4 regions of the Halopseudomonas oceani genome follow, and region 1 is predicted to be linked to each of the others. Evidence: predicted binding sites of a transcription regulator. Region 1 holds the regulator's gene; each other region holds the start of a gene.
The links. The regulator sigma-54, encoded in region 1, starts transcription at its own class of promoters, with help from an activator protein. The targets are predictions, from matches to a motif close to ANTGGCATNNANNTTGCTNT.
Positions count from the first base shown of each region.

Region 1 (5,537 bases):
GTAGCGCGGCAGCCATTTCTTCAGGTACTGACAGATATCCTGATACATCTCCTCCACTTCAGGCTGCTTGCTCAGATAGTCGCTGACCGGTGTATCGCGGCCGGAAAAGGCGCGCAGGTCCGGTAGCCAGTACGGGTTTGGCAGACAGCGCACGTCAAATACCAGGTCTGCGTCCACGGGCAGGCCGCGTTTGAAGCCGAAAGACTGGATCAGCACTGACGGCTGGCTGCCCTTGGTGCCGAGCAGGCGTTGTTTGAGGTGGTCGCGCAGTTGATAAAGGTTGAGGTGACTGGTGTCGACCTTGAGGGTTGCCAGGTCGATGATCGGTTGCAGCAGCAGCGCTTCGCGATCCAGTGCTTCTCCGAGTGACAGATTGCCATCGGTTAGCGGGTGCTTGCGGCGGGTCTCCGAGAAGCGCTTGATGAGTACGTCGTTGCGCGAGGCAAGAAACAGCACGTCGCACTGTACGCCGGCGTTGCGGACGTCGCGCAGCAGTTCGGGAAAGCGGGCCAGGTCATTAGGCAGGTTGCGGGCATCAATACTGATCGCCACTTCTGGCAGGCTGAAGGCGTTTTCGCGGGCCTGGCGAGCCAGTTCCGGCAGCAGGCCGGCAGGCAGATTGTCGATACAGTAGAAGCCGTTGTCTTCGAGCAGGTGCAGAGCGGTGCTTTTGCCTGAACCGGACCGGCCGCTGACGACAATCAGACGCATGTCAGCCTCCGTCGCCGGGGCCGACCATGACACGGTACAGGTTGTCCGCGTCGGGTGCTGCGCGCAGCGCATCTCGTAACTCGGCGTTGTCGAGTTTGCTGGCCAGCATCTTGAGAATCTGTAGATGTTGTTCGGTGGCTTCCTGCGGGACCAGAAGAACAAAGATCAGGTCGACCGGTTGGCCATCGAGTGCGTCGAAATCGATCTTGCCGTCCAGCTGCAGCAGGGCGCCGATGGCCTGATGGCAGTCCTCCAGACGACAATGGGGAATGGCGATACCATTACCGAAACCGGTGGAGCCCAAGCGTTCTCGAGCGATGAGGTTTTCGTAAATGGCGTCTGGATCCAGGTTGGTGTGCTGGGCAACCAGCTTGCCGATCAGCTCCAGCACACGTTTTTTGGATCCACCCTGAACGCCAGCGAAGGTGCGTTCAGGGGTCAGGATGTGGTCTATTTGCATGTTGATGCAGTGAAGGTCCGGTTATCGGTCGTTCGCGCCTTGCTGACGGTCGATGTGCTTTTCCTTGTGCTTGATCAGTTGGCGATCCAGCTTGTCGGTCAGCAGGTCAATGGCGGCGTACATGTCAGAGTGTTCTGCCAGTGCGACCACTTCGCCACCTGCAATATGCAGGGTAGCTTCGGCCTTCTGTCGAAGTTTTTCCACCTCCAGGGTGACCTGGACGTTGGTGATCTTGTCGAAATGCCGCTCCAGGCGGGACATTTTTTCGGTGACGTAGTCGCGCAGTGCGTCGGTGATATCGAGTTGGTGACCGCTAATGTTCAGTTGCATACGGCGTCTCCTGATTGGCTTGTTGTTGCTGGGCGACCCACGGTCACCCGGTAATGCCACTTGCTTGATCCCTGAACTGGATCTGCTGCGTTGGACGGCCCTTTCAGAGGGCTGTCGCTGCAGGTGCTAGACCAGTCGCTTGCGTTCGCTCGATGGCGCGATGTTGAGCGATTCGCGGTACTTTGCGATGGTCCGCCGGGCTACTTCGATGCCCTGTTCTTCAAGTAAACCAGCGATCTTGCTGTCGCTCAATGGTTTCTTTGGGTTTTCTGCTGCGACCAGCTTTTTGATCAGCGCGCGGATAGCGGTAGAGGAGAATTCACCTCCTTCGCTGGTGCCAACATGGCTGGAGAAAAAGTACTTCAGCTCAAAGATGCCGCGCGGTGTGTGCATGTATTTCTGGGTGGTTACCCGCGAAATGGTCGACTCGTGCATGCCAACCGCCTCGGCGATGTCATGCAGTACCAGCGGCTTCATCGCTTCTTCGCCATGTTCCAGGAAGCCGCGCTGGTGCTCGACGATCTGGGTAGCCACTTTCATCAATGTTTCGTTGCGGCTCTGCAGGCTCTTGATGAACCAGCGCGCCTCTTGCAAATTATTGCGCAGGTAGGTGTTGTCGTTGCTGGAATCGGCTCGCCGCACCATTGATGCGTAGTGGCCGTTGACACGAACCTTGGGGACGGCCTCCTGATTCAGCTCGACCAGCCAGCGGTTGGCGTCACGGCGGACGATCACGTCCGGGATGACGTACTCGGGTTCGCCCGACGCGATTTCCGAGCCCGGGCGGGGGTTGAGGGTCTGAATCAGGGCGACCACATCGCGCAGCTGGTCTTCCTTCAGCTTGCTGCGGCGCATCAGTTGGGTAAAGTCGCGACTGCCGAGCAGCTCCAGATGATCGCGCACTACTCGGGTTGCCTGCTCCAGCATCGGAGTATTCTCAGGCAGCTGACGAATCTGCAGTAGCAGGCATTCGCGTAGATCACGTGCGCCAACGCCAACCGGCTCGAACTGCTGAATGCGGTGCAAGACCATCTCAACTTCATCCAGCTCGACTTCCAGCTCTGCGGGCAGGGAGGCCAGAATGTCGTCGAGCGACTCTTCAAGATAGCCGTCGGCATTGATACCGTCGATCAAGGCAGTTGCGATCTGGTAATCGGTTTCGGACACCGGCAGCAGGTTCAGCTGCCACTCGAGATGGCTTTGCAGGGTTTCGCCGGTGCCGGTGCGTGAGGTGTAGTCCCAGTCTTCATCGTCCTGGCTGGGCAGCGAGCTGGCCGAGGTCTGATAGACGTCCTCCCACTGGGTGTCGACTGGCAACTCGTTGGGGATCTGTTCGTTCCAGTTAGTGTCCTGGTCGGCTTGGCCATGTTGCTCAATGGAGTCGAGGGAAACCGGTTCGGGCATGGTGACCGCTGGCGCGTCATCATCGCCATTATCCTGCGCGTTGCTGCTGCCGTAGTCTTCGTCGCCGTCGTCTGCCATTTCCAGCATGGGATTGGCTTCCAGCGCCTCTTGCACCTCCTGCTGGAGGTCAAGGCTGGATAGCTGAAGCAGTCTGATGGCTTGCTGCAGCTGCGGTGTCATCGTCAGCTGCTGCCCCATCTTGAGGACGAGCGATGGTTTCATTGTGTCGCGTATTACCTTGTGCGCTTGGTCAGACCCTGTGCCGGACGAGGACCGGACTCGTTCCCCGCTAGCATGCCTGAGTTGCGGGTGCTTTTATAGCCGGAAGGCATGACCGAGGTACACATCTTTTACTGTCTGGTCGGCCAGAACGGTCTCTGCGTCGCCTTCGGCGATGATGTGGCCGTCGTTGACGATATAGGCCTTGTCACAGATATCCAGCGTTTCTCGGACATTGTGGTCGGTGATCAGGACACCGATTCCCTTGTCCTTCAGGTGCTGGATGATCTGTTTGATATCGTTGACCGAAATCGGATCTACCCCGGCAAAGGGCTCGTCCAGCAGAATGAAGCTGGGGTCGGTGGCCAGGGCGCGGGCGATCTCGGCGCGTCGCCTTTCACCACCCGACAGGCTCATGCCGCGGCTGTCGCTGAGGTGGTGAATATGAAACTCGCGCAGTAGCGATTCAAGTTTGCCTTCGCGGGCTTGACGGTTCAGATCCTTGCGAGTTTCCAGAATCGCCATGATGTTCTCCGCTACGGTCAACTTGCGGAAAATCGATGCTTCCTGTGGCAGGTAGCCAATACCTTCGCGGGCCCGGCCGTGCATCGGCAGGCGGGTGACATCCTTGCCGTTGACAGTCACCTTGCCTTCGTCAGCCTTGACCAAACCGACGATCATGTAGAAGCAGGTGGTTTTACCGGCGCCGTTGGGGCCGAGCAGGCCGACGACCTGGCCGCTGTCGATTGACACGGACACATCGCGGACGACCTTGCGCGACTTGTAGGCCTTGGCCAGGTGGCTCGCTTGCAGGGTGGTCATGGGGCTGCCGGCTCTTCGCTGGGTGTCTCGGCGCTACGGCTGCGAGGCTGGATAACGATCTCGATCCGCCCGCCGCCTTCGCTGCCGCTGGCGCCACTGCTGCTCTGACCGGCATCCACCACCTGGCGCTGGATGTCATAGCTGACATGCTCGCCCTGAAAGGTGTTGCCTGACTGCTCAAGGAACGCGTTCTTGATCAGGACGATGGTCTCGCGGTCGGCGTGGTACTCGATCGTCTCTGCACGTGCCTTGACTGGAGGCTTGTTGGCTTCCGGAGTCTGCTGATAGGTAGCCGGGCCGCCCTGAGTCACCATGGTATTCAGCTCACCGTTTGCGTTGGTCGTCAGGGTCACGCGCGAGCCGGTCAAACGCAGGCTGCCTTGGGTGATAACGACGTTGCCGGTGTACACGGCAGTATTACGCTTGTCGTCAAGCGTCGCCCCGTTGGCTTGAATGCGAATGGGTTGACTGCTGTCGCTGGGCAGCGCCATAACGTGACTCAGCGGGCAGAGTGCCAGCGTCAGGGCAAGGAGGGGTTTAACGCACCTCATATTGGCCTCGTACGGTGGACAGCAGCGTCAGGCGGCCGTCGTTGAGAAAGAGTTTCATGCCCTCGGCAGTGGTCACACTGCGAGCGGCTTCGATTTTAACTGGTTGATCGGTTTCGGCGTAGTCGCGACCGGGAAACAGCGTCAGCGCCGAGGTTGTCAGTTGACGGGCATCGGCGCTGTTCTGCTTGAGCAGGACGTCGGTCGTCAAATCAACGCGGTCACCGCGCTGGGTAACCACGCCTTGTCTTGATTTGAGCAGCCAGGGCGTCGGGTCGCCGCCACGATAGAACAGTAGCTCCGGGTCTTCCAGGTGCGTACTGCCGTCGTCGATCTGGTGGACGGCGTGGCTGGTAGTCAGTTGATAGGCGATCTTGCCCTGCTCGTCGAGCATCTGGATGCGGGCATTGTCGATATAGAAATCAGGCCGGTCGACAGGTTGTTGGGGTGCGCCTGATTTGAAGCTGGCAGGGCTGATGTTCCAGTAGCCCACTGCCAGTGCCAGTGCTGCTCCTGCAATCAGCAGCAGGCCAACGACTAGGTAGCGCGGCAACGTGAGGTTCACAGGTATGCTGCCTGTGCCTGATCGAGGGTTCCCTGCGCGCGCATGATCAGCTCGCAGAACTCTCGTGCTGCGCCGCCGCCGCCACTTGCGCTGGTGATGCCGTGGGCATGTTCGCGAACGAAGCCATCTGCGCTGGCAACGGCCATGCCCAGGCCAACCCGGCGCATGACCGGCAGGTCGGGCAAGTCGTCGCCGAGGAAAGCGATTTCCTGCATTTCGACGGGAACGATTTCCCGCAGCTCTGCCAGCGCGGTCAGCTTGTCCTCGCGGCCTTGAATAAGGTGCTTGATGCCAAGGTTGGCTGCGCGACGTTCTACCAGTGGTGATTTGCGGCCGCTGATAATGGCGACTTCCACCCCGGACGCGATCAGCATCTTTATGCCGTGGCCATCCAGTGTGTTGAAGGACTTGAATTCGGTGCCGTCGGGCATGAAGTACAGGCGGCCGTCGGTCAATACGCCGTCAACATCGAAGATGG
Region 1 is NZ_OY781932.1:1,356,510-1,362,046, forward strand. It holds gene rapZ (RNase adapter RapZ) at 1-711, opposite strand, end outside; gene ptsN (PTS IIA-like nitrogen regulatory protein PtsN) at 713-1,171, opposite strand; gene hpf (ribosome hibernation-promoting factor, HPF/YfiA family) at 1,193-1,501, opposite strand; gene ACKPCU_RS06375 (RNA polymerase factor sigma-54) at 1,628-3,127, opposite strand; gene lptB (LPS export ABC transporter ATP-binding protein) at 3,221-3,946, opposite strand; gene lptA (lipopolysaccharide transport periplasmic protein LptA) at 3,943-4,497, opposite strand; gene lptC (LPS export ABC transporter periplasmic protein LptC) at 4,484-5,059, opposite strand; gene ACKPCU_RS06395 (KdsC family phosphatase) at 5,056-5,537, opposite strand, start outside.

Region 2 (5,537 bases), 1.8 Mb from region 1:
CAGCAACATCGGTCTTGATCTCGGTGACCAGCTTGCCGACGCTCGGGTTTTCTGCGCCTTCGGCGATAATTTCGAAGGACTGGATAATGGGGACGCCGGATTCCATCATGGTCGCCAACTGGCGAGTGAAGAAAGCGATGTCCAGCGGTTTGATCGGCTTGGGGCGTTTTCCGAACAGCGCCGACTCGCGCTTGATTTTGGTAACCAGGATGCCCTGTTTGCGCAGCTGGGTCTTCACCAGCGCGGCATTTTCACCCTGCAGGACGCCATCGATTCTGGTGCCCTTGCGATCCTTGCCCTCCCATTTGAAGGGATACAATTTCTCTTCTTTTTTCTTTGCCTTCCTGGCGGGATTCTTCTTCAATGCGGCTTGTTGCGCCATGACTTAATCCTTGGTCACTCGGTTGACTTCCGCCAGGCTGGTGACACCCTCTGTTACTTTCATAAGGGCGGACTGGCGCAGGTTTCTGAAACCTTCACTCTGGGCTACGTCAGAGATCTGAATAGAGTTGCCGTCTTCCATGATGATGCGCTGCATCGCCGGGGTGATCTTGACGACCTCATAGATACCAACACGTCCTTTATAACCGTCTTTGCAGTTTTCGCAACCCACGGGCCCGTAAATTGTTAGGCCTGCATCAATTTTTTCTGGAGTGAAGCCCTCTTCAAGCAGTACTTCGCGAGGGACATCCATCTTGGTCTTACAGGTCTTGCACAGGCGACGCGCCAACCGCTGGGCGATGATCAGGTTTACGGAGGTGGCAATATTGAACGATGGTACGCCCATATTGCGCATGCGCGTCAGGGTTTCGGCTGCGCTGTTGGTGTGCAGCGTCGACATAACCATGTGGCCGGTCTGGGCGGCTTTGATTGCAATCTCGGCGGTTTCCAGGTCGCGGATCTCGCCCACCATGATGATATCGGGGTCCTGGCGCAGGAAGGCGCGCAGCGCCTGGGCAAAATCTAGGCCCTGCTTGGGGTTGACGTTGACTTGGTTAATGCCTTCAAGGTTGATTTCAACCGGATCCTCGGCGGTGGAGATATTTCGCTCCATGGTGTTGAGGATGTTCAGGCCGGTATACAGCGACACGGTTTTGCCTGAGCCGGTCGGGCCGGTCACCAGAATCATGCCCTGCGGTCTGGCCAAGGCTGCCAGATACATCTGCTTCTGGTCCTCCTCGTAACCCAAGGCGTCGATGCCCATCTTGGCGCTTTCCGAGTCGAGGATACGTAGCACCACTTTTTCACCCCATAGGGTTGGCAGCGTGTTAACCCGGAAGTCGATTGCCTTGTTCTTGGATATTTTCAGCTTGATGCGGCCATCCTGTGGCTTGCGTCGCTCGGCGAGGTCCATGGACGACATAACCTTCAGGCGCGCTGCAATCCGGACGCCTAGCTGTACCGGCGGTTTTGCGACTTCGTGCAACACCCCGTCAGTGCGGAACCGGACTCGATATGTCTTCTCATAGGGTTCGAAGTGCAAGTCAGATGAGCCCATGCGGACGGCGTCGAGCAGCATTTTGTTGACGAAGCGCACAATGGGGGCGTCGTCTGCCTCGGAGCCGCCGTCTGACTGGTTGTCGTCCTTAACCGCTTGTACATCTAGGTCATCAAGGTCTGCATCGGCCATGTCACCCAATCCACCGGTCGGGCTGTCCAGATACTTCTCTATGGCGTTGAGCAGTTTGTCATCTTCGACAATGACGGCATCGGTCATCAGGCCTGTGTGAAACTGAACGTCACTCAGTGCCTGCTGGTTGGTCGGGTCTGATATACCGAGGTACAGGCGCGATCCGCGCTTGAATAGCGGTAGAACGTTGTGCTGACGGACCAGCTTTTCACTGACCAACTCTTTGGGCTGGGCCTCTTTGTCCAGAGCACCCAGGTCGAAATAGGGGTAGCCGAACTCCTCGGCGCAGGTCATGGCGAGGGATTTGGCGTCGGCTAGCTTTTTCTGTACTAGGTGCGTGATGAGCGGAATTTTGTCCTGGTTTGCCTGCTGGCATGCCTTGGCAGCCACGTCAGCCTCGATGAGGCCTTCCTGCACGATTCGTCGTGCGAGCCCTGAAAGAGCGGGGGTTTCCATGTGGCGATAGTCCCAATCTGCAAAAACGTCAATGCTGCAGACTATAGTACAGACGACGCAGGGATTGAACTGTCCGCATCAGCCAGCTGTGCGCGGGTTGCCAGTATTTGCCCTGATTACCGGTATAAGTGCTAGGGGTGACAAAAAATGTCACTTTTTGTCGTACACCGTTCAGTTCGCGCGCCGGTCTGGCGACTGAGAGCCAGTGCACAGGCTGTAAAACAGTTCTTTGCATGTTGGTCTGATATTTGCTTTGATCCTGTCAGCCGCACGGCTATTACACTTAAAGGAGTACATCATGAAAGCTCAAAAGGGTTTTACCTTGATCGAACTGATGATCGTTGTTGCGATCATCGGTATTCTGGCTGCTATCGCACTGCCGGCTTATCAGGACTACACCAACCGCGCCAAGGTTTCTGAAATCGTTCTGGCTGCCAGCTCTGCTCGCACCTGCGTAACTGAAATCGTGCAGTCTGACGGCTTCTCCAGCCTGGATAGCTGCTCCACTGGCTTCGTTGCTACCCAGTACGTTTCTGCTATGACCGTTGCCGCAAATACTGGTGTTGTTACTGCAAATGGGGCTGGTTTTGGCGAGGCCGTAACTGTCACTCTTAAACCGTCTGACACCGGTCCCAACCGTATTGGCGAGTGGGTTTGCTCTGGTACTCCGGTCAAGTGGATGCCGGGCTCTTGCCGTTGATACTTGCTTAATAAAAAACCCCGGCGTGTCCCGCCGGGGTTTTTTGTTTTCAGCCAATACCAATAAGGATGTTTTTGTCGGTGAGAATCTCGATCAGACTGGCGTTGGTGCTGTTGTGCGCCGCTGCCGTGTTTTTACTGTATCTGCCGGCTACCTCCGGTGCGCTCTATTATGATGATTACTCCAACCTGCGAGGGTTGGATCAGATAACCGATTGGCACTCGGCTTGGCAGTTTATCTCTGGCGGGCAAGCCGGTCCTTTGGGCAGGCCGCTGGCGTTATTGAGCTTTTTACCCTTCAGCGCCGGATGGCCGGAGAACGCGCAAGCGATTTTGACGGCTAACGTTCTCCTGCATTGCGGCAACTTCATTCTCCTGCTGATTCTCGGGCATTCCATACTTGCACGGTGCCCTTCAGTGGACGCCAATCTACGGTTCAGGATTGCGCTAGGGGCGGCGTTGGTCTGGGCCGTGATGCCGTTGCTGGCATCTACCTCACTGATTGCTATTCAGCGCATGACCGGACTTGCCACCTTTTTTGGTCTGTTGGGCCTTATCGGCTTTGTGCGTGGTTACGCCTTAGCTGAGCAGCGCCCGTTGCTGGGTTACGTCTGGCAGATGGCGGCGCTGGGCGCTGGGACCCTGCTTTCGATTTTTTCCAAGGAAAGCGGTGCTCTATTCCCGGTGTTTGCGCTTATTATCGATTTCCTCCTACGCCCCGCAGTTGGGGGTGGGTATTCAGGCAAGGTGGCGCTGTTGCGTCGCGTAACGCTACTTTTGCCGTTGTTGTTTGTGATTGTTTATATCTCGCCACTGCGCATGGACTGGTTCCGGTTTAATGATTACCGGGGGTTAACGCCGTTTAACCGGTTCATGACCGAGCAGGTGGTGTTGTGGGAGTATTTACAGCGTGCCTTTTTGCCGCAGTCACCGACGGCCTTCGGCCCGTTCCACGATTATTACGCGGCCAAGCCGGTTGGTCTGCAAACCATTGCTGCAGCACTGGCCTGGTTGCTCGTGTTGGGCTTGGCCTTTGCCTGGAGGCACCGCTACAAATGGTTCGCGCTGGCTGTTTTTTGGTTTCTTGCCGGGCATTTGATCGAGTCTACGAGCGTTTTGCTGGAGCTGTATTTCGAGCACCGCAATTACATTGCCGTTTACGGTATCTGCCTCTTTCTTAGTGTCGGGGCTTTCACGGCCAAGGGGCGTTTGGCGGCGGTCGCACCCTATTTGCTGGGTGGTTACATCGTTCTGTTGTCGACAGTTCTGTTGGCCATGACTGTGCTCTGGGGGCAGCCGGGTAAGGCCGCAGAAAGCTGGAATGCTCGCCATCCAGGCTCCGCACGTGCCGCTTTACATGCGGTGTTTGTGGAGATGAATAGCGACTTCAAAGGGCTTGAAGAGTCGAACAACGAGTATATAAGTCGCGAGCGTCAGGCCTTCGCGATGAAAGTGCTGGACAGAACGAAGGCTGCCTGCCCTGATTGTCTGGACGTGCGAGTGCAGGCGCTTATGTACTCATGCTCGTTGACACCGCCTGAGGATACGCGAGCCCGGATGGTGGAGGTTCTGAACGTCGCGCGTCTAGGCAGAATCAACGTAGCCGTTGTCGATCAGTTGTTCAATCTGCAGGAGCTGATCAAGTCAAATGCGTGTGCGCCGTTGAATTACTCCGATTTGCTGGCGCTTATCGACGGTATGCGCGATAGCAGCAAAATGAATGTGCAGGTGTACGGTGCAAAAATCTATTTTGTCCGAGCTATTGCTGCGCAGGAGTTGGGTGACGTTCAGGAGGTTTGGGCCTCGCTGGCGGCGGCTGAAAAGATTGCCCCCGAGGCGCTGCCGGTGCTGCAATACCAAGTCTATTATGGGCTCGAGCAGGGTGACGTCGAGCGAGCGGCTCAGGCTTTGGCGCGCCGAGAAAAGCTTCCAGACGTCATTAGGCAGCTGCCCGAAGAACAACTATCTGCGATGCGCGAAGCGGTCGCCACCGCGATGAAGGAGACCCAGCAGTGAAAGCCAGTGTGGTCATGCCTGCCAAGAACGAGGCTGCGACAGTTGCAACGGTGGTCAGTGCCATTAGGGCGCGCTATCCAGACTTTGAAGTCATTGTGGTGGACGATGGATCCGCCGACCGCACTGCGGAGTTGGCTAGAGAAGCGGGAGCGAAGGTTGTGTCGCATCCCTATAGCAAGGGGAATGGTGCGGCAATTAAGTCAGGCGCTCGCGCCGCAGCCGGTGATGTGATCGTTTTCATGGATGCCGATGGGCAACACGACCCTGAGGATATTGCGCGCCTGCTTGCTCGCATTGGTGAGGGATACGACCTTGTTGTCGGTGCCCGGCAGCAAGGCTCTCAAGCCAGCGTTGGGCGAGGGTTGGCAAACGGTTTCTACAACAGATTGGCGACCTATATGACAGGTCACGAAGTCGAGGACCTGACCTCAGGCTTTCGCGCTGTGCGGGCCGATAAGTTCCGGGAGTTCCTGTACCTGCTACCTAACGGATTTTCCTACCCGACTACGTCAACTATGGCGTTTTTTCGAGCTGGTTATTCAGTCGCATACGAGCCGATCCACGCCGCTCAGCGTGTTGGTAAAAGCCATATCAAGCCATTGAAGGATGGTGTGCGATTTCTGTTGATTATATTCAAGATTGGTACCTTGTATTCACCGTTGAAGTTGTTTGCACCAGTATCTATGTTGGCATTTTTCATCGCTACACTCTGGTATGGCTACACTCTGGTTATGGA
Region 2 is NZ_OY781932.1:3,665,047-3,670,583, reverse strand. It holds gene ACKPCU_RS17135 (type II secretion system F family protein) at 1-382, opposite strand, end outside; gene pilB (type IV-A pilus assembly ATPase PilB) at 386-2,086, opposite strand; gene ACKPCU_RS17125 (pilin) at 2,385-2,786, shown strand; gene ACKPCU_RS17120 (hypothetical protein) at 2,867-4,801, shown strand; gene ACKPCU_RS17115 (glycosyltransferase family 2 protein) at 4,798-5,537, shown strand, end outside.
Region 2: the regulator sigma-54 is predicted to act here: its motif matches at 2,322-2,341, upstream of ACKPCU_RS17125 (pilin).

Region 3 (5,537 bases), 470 kb from region 1:
CTGTGCTGCGTCAGCCTGCGGGGCTGAAGTGCCAACCGAGCCGGCTTCGCGCTTGCCAGCGGTGCCAGTAGTCTGGCTGCTGCGACCGGCACCGTTCGGGCCGTTGGGCGAGTTGAAGTCGATGACCATGATGAATTCCTCAAACTGTAAAATCTTCTCTAGCTGCTTTAACGGCAGCTGGAAGGAAAACTTTAGGAAAAAATAGTGTGAAGATCGTCACGGGGTGAATGGCTGCGTTTAGCAACGGGTAAAGCACTCCTGAGTGCATCATCACATTCCAACTTCGACCTGTCCAGGGCCGGTGACTCTGGCCCGGACTACCCTGTTGGAGCGGGTATTGCGGACCCGGATTTGCGCGCCAAGTGTACCATCTTCCAGGGCTTCGCCCGGCATGCGGACGTCGACGCTGGCGTTGCCGGCGCTGATCACAACCTTGTCGCCGCGCTGGACCAACCGGTTCCGTTCCAGCTGTGTATGCCCCAGCACGGTGTCTGCGTTGACGTTTCGCTTCAGCTGCATGCCGATGGCCTGGGCCGGGTCCAGCAGGTAGTTGTTGCCCAGCAGGCCAGTGTCACGTTCAGCCAGGCGGACGTCCTGGGCGCTGACTACGTCGCGTCGTTGCAGCGGCCGGGAACTCACCACCACGTGCTGATAGAGGCTGACCTGTGCCGGCACAAAGAGTCTCCAAGGGGACGGGCCGTTGCAGGTGACGCGCACGGTTACCCGGCCGATGGGGACGTCGGGGCTCTCGAGCTGGGCGGAGAGGGCGTCCTCGGCACAGAGCGGCAGGCGCAGGCGTGCATCAAGCCGGCTGAGCCGAATTTCGTGGCGAGGTTCGCCGCCCAGCGAGCGTGCATATTCGCTTACTTCCCGCTCAAGATATTGGTTGGTGACGCCGATAAGCTGATCAATGAGCGGGTTGGCGTGTGTGCTGGCGGAAAAAAATATCGCCAATACCGCGCACCCGGTGATAAAACGCATACAATTACCTACAAACAGTTGGGTGATGTCCGTCAGTTTACTGCCGTCTGATGATGGACTAGCACGAAACATGCCGTTTCACCCGATTCAAACAAGAGGAGCAGTCCATGGCTGGTGTGATGGATTCAGTCAACCAACGAACCCAGTTGGTAGGCCAGAACCGACTCGAACTGCTGCTGTTCAGGCTGGCCGGTAATCAGTTGTACGGCATCAACGTATTCAAGGTGAAGGAAGTGCTGCAATGCCCGCGCCTGACTGCGATGCCGAAGCTGCATCCGGTGGTCAGAGGTGTAGCGCACATTCGCGGCGGCACCCTGCCGATTCTGGATTTGAATCGTGCAACCGGCGGGCCTGGTCTGGATGATCTGGAAACGGCTTTCGTGATCATCACCGAATACAACTATAAGGTTCAGGGTTTTCTGGTGCGGTCGGTCGAGCGCATCGTCAACATGAACTGGTCCGAGATCCACCCGCCGCCAAAGGGCACGGGGCGTGAGCATTATCTGACAGCGGTCACTCGCGTCGATAATCAGATGGTCGAAATTATTGACGTGGAAAAGGTGCTGGCAGAGGTCGTTCCGACCAACGAGAAGATTTCCGATGGCGTTATTGATGCAGAATCCCAGGCGGATGCAGTAGCCCGGACGGTTCTGATCGTTGACGACTCATCGATTGCCCGCAAGCAGGTGGCGCGTTGCCTGCAGGAAATCGGTGTCGAGATCGTGGCACTGAACGACGGGCGTCAGGCACTGGACTGGCTGAGGGCTCGGGCCGATCAAGGTGAAGATGTCAGTAAGTCGCTGCTGATGATGATCTCGGATATCGAGATGCCGGAAATGGATGGGTACACTCTGACCGCCGAAGTGCGCAACGATTCGCGCATGAATAAACTGCACATCATGTTGCATACCTCGCTCTCCGGGGTGTTTAACCAAGCGATGGTCAAGAAGGTCGGCGCGGATGATTTTCTGGCCAAGTTCAAGCCGGATGATCTGGCTCAACGGGTAATAGAGCGATTGCGTTCTTTGCGCGGCGACGTAGATGACCAGGCCTAGCACTATGGGTTTAATTGATACAAGGCAGGCTTCGTGACTTTGGCGAATCAGGATTTTCAGCTGTTCAGAGACTTTCTGGAAAAGGCCTGCGGCATTGTGTTGGGGGACAACAAGCAGTATCTGGTGTCCAGCCGACTCAACCGCCTGCTTGAGCAGGAGGGTATTGCCAGTCTCGGCGAGCTGGTTAAGCGGATTCAGGCGCAGCCCCGTGGTGGTCTGCGTGAGTCTGTGATTGACGCGATGACGACCAACGAAACGCTCTGGTTTCGGGATGTCTACCCGTTCGAGGTGCTGAAAACGCGGTTGATCCCGGAGTTCATCAAGAGCGCGCCAGGACAGCGTCTGCGAATCTGGTCGGCTGCCTGTTCATCAGGTCAGGAACCGTACTCCCTGAGTATGGCGATTGATGAGTTTGAACGCAGCAACCTGGGGCAGTTGCGTGGCGGTGCCCAGATTGTCGCAACTGATCTTTCTGGTGGCATCCTGAATGCGGCCAAAAGCGCGGAGTACGATAGTCTGTCTGTGGCCCGTGGTCTGTCGCAGGACCGCCTTGCGCGTTACTTTGACCAGCTTGGCCCGGGTCGCTGGGCGGTTAAACCGGCAATTCGCAATCGCGTCGAGTTCCGCGCCATGAACCTGCTGGACAGCTATTCGATGTTGGGTAAGTTTGACTTCGTGTTCTGTCGAAATGTGCTCATCTACTTCTCTGCCGATGTAAAGAAGGACATCCTGCGACGCATTCACGCGACGCTGAAGCCCGGCGGCTATTTGATGCTCGGTGCTTCCGAGGCACTCAACGGTCTTCCCGAGCTGTATCAGATGGTGCAGTGCAGTCCGGGTATCGTTTACAAGGCCCGTTGATCCCTCCTGATTTATTGCGACCCTCTTCTGGTAAGCCGGCATATCTCTGCCGGCTTTTCTTTTGCCGCTTGCCAATCAAGCGCTCCTGCTCTTGCCGTTTGCCGGTAAGACGTTGCCGCTTTTCTGACGCGACTATTTGCAAATCCTTGAAATCAAAGTGATTTTATTTTTGGCACGCTGATTGCTTTGTTGCCTCCAATGACGGTTTTTGGTCGACGGACCGAAACGAGGAAAGTGGCAATGAGCATTAGTTTCGACAACGCCCTCGGGATACATGAGCAATCGCTGAAGTTTCGTGCTCAGCGCGCTGAGGTGCTAGCCAACAATATTGCAAACGCAGAGACCCCTAACTACAAGGCGCGGGATCTGGATTTCAATGCGGTGCTCGCAGCCCAGCAGGGCACCGGGCTGGTCGGTGACGGGCAGAGCATGCCGGTTGCTCAGACTGATGCGGGGCACATGGTGCTGGACAGTCTGGTAGATCAGGTGGCAGGTCTGCGCTATCGCAACCAGCTGCAGCCATCGGTCGACGGCAATACCGTTGATTCCGAAGTCGAGAAGGCCGCCTATGCCCAGAACGCGATCGACTTTCAGGCCAGCTTTACGTTTCTCAACAGCAAGTTCAAGGGGCTGATGACAGCCCTCAGGGGAGACTGATCATGTCGCTTGATAAAGTGTTCGATATTGCGGGTTCCGGCATGAGCGCACAGTCTCTGCGCCTGAATACCGTCGCCAGCAACATCGCCAACGCCGATACCGTCTCCAGCAGTATTGATCAGACTTACCGTGCCAGAAACCCGGTGTTTGCCACGATTTTCAACAGCCAACAGGCTACCGGCGGCTCGTTGTTCAGCCCTGACCAGCAAGCCGGCGACGGCGTTGCGGTGCTGGGCATCGTTGAGTCTGATGCCAGTCTTGAGCCGCGCTATGAGCCGGATCACCCGATGGCCAACGAAGACGGCTATGTGTATTACCCGAATGTGAACGTAGTAGAGGAAATGGCCAACATGATGTCTGCTTCCCGGTCCTACCAGACCAATGTGGAAGTCATGAATACGGCTAAGACCATGCTGCAGCGCGTTCTGACGCTGGGTCAGTGAACGGAGAAAAATAGACCATGAGCATCAGCAATGTTTCAACCGGCAGCGGCGTACTGGATGATTACAAGATTGACCACGACCGCTTTGAGTCAAGTAACGAGCTTGGCAAAGAGCAGTTTCTCGAACTGCTGGTTACTCAGATGAAAAACCAAGACCCGCTTTCACCGCAGGAAAATGGTGAGTTCATCGCACAGCTGGCGCAGTTCAGTACTGTCGAAGGGATTGGCAACCTCAACGCCTCAATGGAAATGCTGCTTGGTGGCTATCAGTCCTCCCAGGCGTTGCAGGCATCGTCATTGGTTGGGCGCACGGTGATCGTTCCATCTGATCAGGCTATGGTCGATCCGACTCTCGGCTTTGAGGGGCAGCTGGCCCTGCCGGCGAGCAGTCCAAATGTGTTTGTTAACGTGTATGACGAGGCGGGTACGCTGGTCGATACCGTCAATATGGGCAGCCAGGAAGCAGGCATGCACGACTTCCAGTGGGATGGCAAAAATGCAGATGGTGAATATATGCCGTCTGGTGCTTATCGATTCGAGGCCATGGCCGCGATCGATGGTGAGGACGTGCAGCTGGCCACGTTACTGCCAGCCAATGTGGATAGTGTGACGTTGAGTGGGGCCGAGGATGGAGGCCTGCTGCTCAATGTGGCCGGGTTGGGCAGCATTGCTCTGTCCAGTGTGTATTCGATCCAATAACAGTCGTCCGAATAGAGTAGGCGAGGAGAAACAACCATGGCTTTCAATATCGGTTTGAGTGGTATTCGGGCGGCAGCTTCTGATCTGAATATCACGGGTAACAACATCGCCAACGCTGGCACCGTCGGGTTCAAGAGTTCGCGTGCCGAGTTTGCGGATGTCTATGCCGCATCAGTGCTTGGTTCCGGCAGCTATGCGACGGGGAGTGGTGTCGCGCTGGCCAATTCGGCTCAGTTGTTCAAGCAGGGCAATATCAGTTTCACACAGAACAGCCTTGATCTCGCGATCAATGGCAACGGCTTCTTTGTGACCAGCAATAACGGTGCGCTCAGCTACACGCGGGCGGGGTACTTTGGCACCGACAGTGATGGTTATATCGTCAACAATGCTGGTGAGCGCCTGCAGGGCTTTGGTGTTAACCCGGTGTCTGGGTTGATCAACCAGGGGGTGAGGACGGATCTGCGAGTTGATACGCGTTCCGCTGACCCGAATGCAACTACCGAGATCGCTTCGACGTTGAACCTGAACTCCAAGCAGACACGTCCTGAGGTATGGACCCAGCAATATGATGCCGCCTATGCAGCATCGATTGCGACTGCGGCTGACCCGGCCAACCCTACCCCGGCGGAAGTCGCTGCCGCGGAAGCTGCAGGCCAGGCGGCGGGTCAGGCCACCTTTGATCCGACCAACTCTGCAACGTATAACAGTTCCACGTCGGTCAATATTTATGACAGCCTGGGTAACTCCCACGTCATGACCAAGTACTTTGTCAAAAACGATGCCAACAGCTGGGACATGTATGTGCTCATTGATGGGCGTGATCCGCAGACTGGCGTTGAGGC
Region 3 is NZ_OY781932.1:1,824,449-1,829,985, forward strand. It holds gene flgM (flagellar biosynthesis anti-sigma factor FlgM) at 1-129, opposite strand, end outside; gene flgA (flagellar basal body P-ring formation chaperone FlgA) at 271-981, opposite strand; gene ACKPCU_RS08645 (chemotaxis protein CheV) at 1,089-2,036, shown strand; gene cheR (protein-glutamate O-methyltransferase CheR) at 2,070-2,897, shown strand; gene flgB (flagellar basal body rod protein FlgB) at 3,138-3,554, shown strand; gene flgC (flagellar basal body rod protein FlgC) at 3,557-3,997, shown strand; gene flgD (flagellar hook assembly protein FlgD) at 4,015-4,695, shown strand; gene ACKPCU_RS08670 (flagellar hook protein FlgE) at 4,732-5,537, shown strand, end outside.
Region 3: the regulator sigma-54 is predicted to act here: its motif matches at 3,066-3,085, upstream of flgB (flagellar basal body rod protein FlgB).

Region 4 (5,537 bases), 530 kb from region 1:
GCGACAGCCGGCATACTGAAAAAAAGAGGGGGGCATTATACAGACCCAAAGGTGACAATGGGTGTTTTTTGTTCAAAACACCCTGCCATTACTTCAATTGCGCCGAGCAGAACAGCTGCCCGGTGATGCTATTCAGCGCTTGCTGCTGCCGCCCGGCCGCAGCACACGTACATTGCCGTGACCTTCATCCAGCAGATATTGGGCATGCAGCTGACTCATGACCCCTTTCTCGCAATACAGCAGATAGGCGCGAGACGGGTCGAGTTCGGCAAAACGACTATTGAGGGTATAGAAAGGAATCGACTGCACTTCCACCCCGTCCAGCTGCAGCGGCCTTAGTTCCTGCTCATCGGGGTGGCGGATGTCGATAACGATCTGGCCGGTCAGTGCCTGCTCGACAATTTCGACCGGCGAGCCGCCTTCCATCATCTCGCCCAGCTCGCTGCACTCGCTGTAGGCGGCATTCTCCACCGCCTGCGACAGCACCTCAAAGTTGAATCCGGCTTCAGCCGCCTCAACCCGCGCCACTGTGGTGCGAATAGCCGGACTGACGGAGATCACCCCGCAGTACTCAGGCATGCTGCTGGAAAATTCCAGCGTGCCGATACGCCGGGCCACATCGATAATGTCCAGCTTGCTGGTGGTAATCAGCGGACGAATGACCAACCGCTCTGCCACCTTGTCGATAACACTCAGGTTCGGCAGCGTCTGACTGGCCACCTGGGCAATGGCCTCGCCGGTGACTAGAGCATCGATGCCCAAGCGGTAGGCTACCCGGTCTGCGGCACGCAGCATCATGCGCTTGAGCACCACACCCATCTGGCTGTTTTCAACGTTCTGCAGAATCTCGGCAACCACCCCTTCAAAGGGAACGCTGACAAAGCGCAGGCGGTGACTGGTCGCATAACGCTCCCACAGGTAATGCGCAACCTGACGCACACCCAGCTCGTGGGCTCGGCCCCCCAAATTGAAGAAGACGAAATGCGGAAGCAGGCCTCGCTGCAGCATCTGATAGCTCGCCACCGTGGAGTCGAAGCCGCCTGACAGCAGGCTAAGCACCGGCTCCATGGTTCCCAGCGGGAAGCCGCCCATACCTTCGTGACGCGCCTGGATCAGATAAATTTTCTGATCACGAATCTCGACATGCACTTCCACTTCAGGATCTTTCAAGGACACACCGGCTGCGCCGCAGCGGGTATTGAGCGCGCTGCCCACCTTGATCGCGACATCCTGCGAGCTGAACGGATGGCTACCCACCCGCTTGCAGCGCACCGCAAAGGTCTTGCCGCGCAATTGATCGCCGACATTGGCCACACAGAGCTCGATTAACTCATCGATGGTGCCGAGCGGATACTCGTGCACCTCGAAGCAATGCGAAATGCCCGGCGTGTTGCGCAACCGTTCGATACAGCGCTGCTGCAGCGCCGGATCAGGCCCCAGATTGACTTCGAGACTGTCCCAGTTCCCGTTGACCCGGGCTTGCGGGTCAACCGCCGACAGCACCTTTTTTAAGTTGCCCTTCAATTGGGCAATGAAACGCTTGCGAACCTGACGGCTCTTGATGGTGATTTCCGGGAAAAATTTGATGATCAGTTTCATGGGGGGCTGGCATATCGTGCGCAAAGCGCTGCATTATACGCGCAGCAGGCGCTCAGCGCTCGGCTAACTGCCGTGCAGACAACGCACCAACTTGGCGCACACTCACCATTGAATGCACCAACAAGGTGCTCCAGAATGGTGCGCATCACCAAGTTTCAGAGCAAAAAGCGCCAAATACGGGGCTCACAGGCGATGCTCCGAAATGGCACACCTTTTGCTCACTTGTAATGCAACCGAGCAGCGGCCTGTCCGCTGGACGTTATATAAGGTGCCAGACCGGCTGTCTGGCAAACGATTCCTTTTGGAGGAAACCATGTCGAAAGCGATGCAACTGATCAACGAGCATGACGTGAAGTGGGTAGACCTGCGCTTCACCGACACCAAGGGCAAACAGCAGCACGTCACCATGCCGGCCCGTGATGTCAACGAAGACTTCTTCGAAGACGGCAAGATGTTCGACGGCTCCTCGATTGCCGGCTGGAAAGGTATCGAAGCGTCCGACATGATCCTCATGCCCGATGACAGCACCGCCGTTCTGGACCCGTTCACCGAAGAGCCGACCCTGATCATCGTCTGCGACATCATCGAGCCCTCCACCATGCAGGGCTACGAGCGTGACCCGCGCGGCATCGCCAAGCGCGCCGAAGAATACATGAAGTCCACCGGTATCGGTGACACCGTATTCGTTGGTCCGGAACCGGAATTCTTCGTCTTCGACGAAGTGAAATTCAAGTCCGACATCTCCGGCTCCATGTTCAAGATCTTCTCCGAGCAGGCTTCCTGGAACACTGACGGCGACTTCGAGACTGGCAACAAAGGCCACCGTCCGGGCGTCAAAGGTGGTTACTTCCCGGTGCCGCCGGTCGATCACGACCACGAAATCCGTACTGCCATGTGTAACGCCATGGAAGAAATGGGCCTGACCATCGAAGTTCACCACCACGAAGTGGCAACTGCTGGCCAGAACGAAATCGGCGTACTGTTCAACACCCTGGTGAAGAAAGCCGACGAAGTACAAACCCTGAAGTACTGCGTACACAACGTTGCCGACGCGTTCGGCAAGACCGCTACCTTCATGCCGAAGCCGCTGTACGGCGACAACGGTTCCGGTATGCACGTTCACATGTCCATCGCCAAAGACGGCAACAACACCTTTGCTGGCGAAGGTTACTCCGGCCTGTCTGACACCGCCCTGTACTTCATCGGCGGTATCATCAAGCACGGTAAGGCACTGAACGCGTTCACCAACCCGTCCACCAACTCCTACAAGCGTCTGGTCCCGGGCTTCGAAGCTCCGGTCATGCTGGCCTACTCCGCCCGCAACCGTTCCGCTTCCATCCGTATCCCGTACGTTTCCAGCCCGAAAGCCCGTCGCATCGAAGCACGCTTCCCGGATCCGGCTGCCAACCCCTACCTGGCCTTCGCAGCACTGCTGATGGCTGGCCTGGACGGCATCCAGAACAAGATCCACCCCGGCGATGCGGCCGACAAGAACCTGTACGATCTGCCGCCGGAAGAGTCCGCGCTGATCCCGCAGGTATGTGGCAGCCTGAAAGAGGCACTGGAAGCGCTGGACGCAGACCGCGACTTCCTGACCAAGGGCGACGTGTTCACCAACGAGTTCATCGACGCTTACATGGAGCTGAAGAGCGCCGAAGAGATCAAGGTTCGCACCTTCGTTCACCCGCTGGAATACGACCTGTACTACAGCGTCTGATCCAGAGACAGGCAACTGTCACCCAAAAAAGGGGCGCCCGGTCGGGCGCCCCTTTTTTACGTCTGTCGCCAAGGCAGACCAAGGCAGTTGCCAGCTTTCCCGGACGGTGCCAGCATGAGCAGATGTCTCAAGGAGAGTACGACAATGCCGCGCAAGCTTATCTTTGCCCTGTGCAGCGCGCTGATCTTCAGCCAGAGCGCCACTGCCGAGATCTATACCTGGACCGATGCCGAAGGCAACACCGTCTACTCGGACCAGCCATCCCCCAATGCCAAGCGCATTGAGATTTCCACGCCCAACGCCATGGATGCACCGCGCCCTGCTCCGACCTATAACCAGAGCAGCAGCACCACCGGCAATGCGGCAACAAGCCAAGGACGCTACCGCCGCCTGGAAATCACCAGCCCTGCCAACGACAGCGGGGTACGGGCCAACGACGGCAATCTGGTCCTCGGCATTGCCATTGACCCGCCGCTGCGAAGCGGAGCGCTGCTTCGGGCCCGAGTCGATGGCACCCTCTCCACCCAGGCACTGCCGGGCGATGGCCAGAACGAGGCCAGCCTGACCCTGCCCAACCTGGATCGGGGGTCGCACCAGATTGAAGCGGTGATCACTGACGCCAGCGGCCAGGAATTGATCGCCAGCAGCCCGATCACCGTCCATGTGCAGCGCACCTCGTTAAACCAGCCCGGCCGAATCAACTCACCCAACCAGGCACCGCGGGCGCCGGCCGCACCGACAGCGCCGAACGTGCCCAAGCCACCCGCCAGCACCCCCTGACCCACCCCCCCAGCGCGAATGACGAGCGCACCAAATCGGTGCATACTCGTCACTCGCGACTCCAATTCGCGCACCGTTCCAATGCGCCCAGCCGATATCCACTAGCCCAACGAACGACTGAAACGTCCGCTCAAGGCCCTCGTCGGCAGCGGGAACACCAGCAAACACCGGGCCTGCGCACGCGCCTGAGCATTCCGGGAGCCACTCGTCACAGAAACGGGCAACGGATTATCCATCTCTCCCGGAATACGCCCCGAATTGGTTCGCTTCTTGCATTTCCTTGCCCAAACGACGGATATAGCCATGCTGCCAGACCGATTTCTACGCCAGATTCTCGATAACCTGACCACTGCCGTGCTGCTGCTGGACAGCGACCTGCGCCTGAGCTTCATGAATCCGGCGGCGGAAATGCTGCTGGCAGTCAGCGGACAACGGGTATATCAACAGCCCTTGCAAGGGCTGTTCACTGATAGCGCGGCAGCCCTCGATTCGCTGCACAACGCGGTTGAGAACGGCCACCCTTTTACCAAGCGCGAAGCCCAGCTAACCCTTGGCAACGGCCAGAGCATGATGGCTGATTATTCGGTCACACCGATCATTGCCGCCAACCGCAACTGGCTGCTGATGGAACTGTATCCACGTGATCGCCTGCTGCGTATCACCAAGGAAGAGGCCCAGCTGTCCAAACAGGAAGTGACCAAGGTACTGGTGCGCGGCCTGGCCCATGAGATTAAGAATCCGCTCGGAGGCATTCGCGGCGCGGCTCAGCTGCTGGCCCGAGAACTGCCGGAAGAGAGTCTGAAAGACTATACCGACGTGATCATTGAAGAGGCCGACCGGCTGCGCAATCTGGTCGACAGCATGCTTGGCCCGTACCGGCCACCCGCGCTGCGACCGATCAACATTCACGAGATCACCGAGCGGGTCTGCAGCCTGATCGAGGCCGAAACCCAGGGCGCCCTGCACATCAAGCGCGACTACGACCCGAGCATCCCGGATGTCCAGGCCGACCGTGAGCAACTGATCCAGGCGCTGCTGAACATTGTCCGCAACGCCATGCAGGCACTCGCCGCCAATGGTCCGCTTGAGCAGGGCCAGATCACCCTGCGCACCCGCACGCTGCGCCAGTTCACGATCGGCCAGACCCGCTACCGACTGGTTTGCCGGGTTGAGGTGATCGACAACGGCCCTGGCATTCCGGCCGACATCGCCGAGAGCATCTTCTACCCCATGGTCAGTGGCCGGGCCGAAGGAACCGGGCTTGGCCTGTCGATTACCCAGAACATTATCAGCCAGCATCAGGGCCTGATCGAATGTGACAGCGTGCCGGGAGAAACCACTTTTACCCTGTTCCTGCCACTGGAACAGGAGGGGGCCGACTGAGATGCAGCCACGCCCCCATGACAACACCAGTGCTGCCCCGACGGCAGCGCGACCTTAC
Region 4 is NZ_OY781932.1:826,913-832,449, reverse strand. It holds gene thiI (tRNA uracil 4-sulfurtransferase ThiI) at 133-1,599, opposite strand; gene glnA (glutamate--ammonia ligase) at 1,913-3,316, shown strand; gene ACKPCU_RS03785 (DUF4124 domain-containing protein) at 3,461-4,096, shown strand; gene glnL (nitrogen regulation protein NR(II)) at 4,400-5,479, shown strand.
Region 4: the regulator sigma-54 is predicted to act here: its motif matches at 1,801-1,820, upstream of glnA (glutamate--ammonia ligase).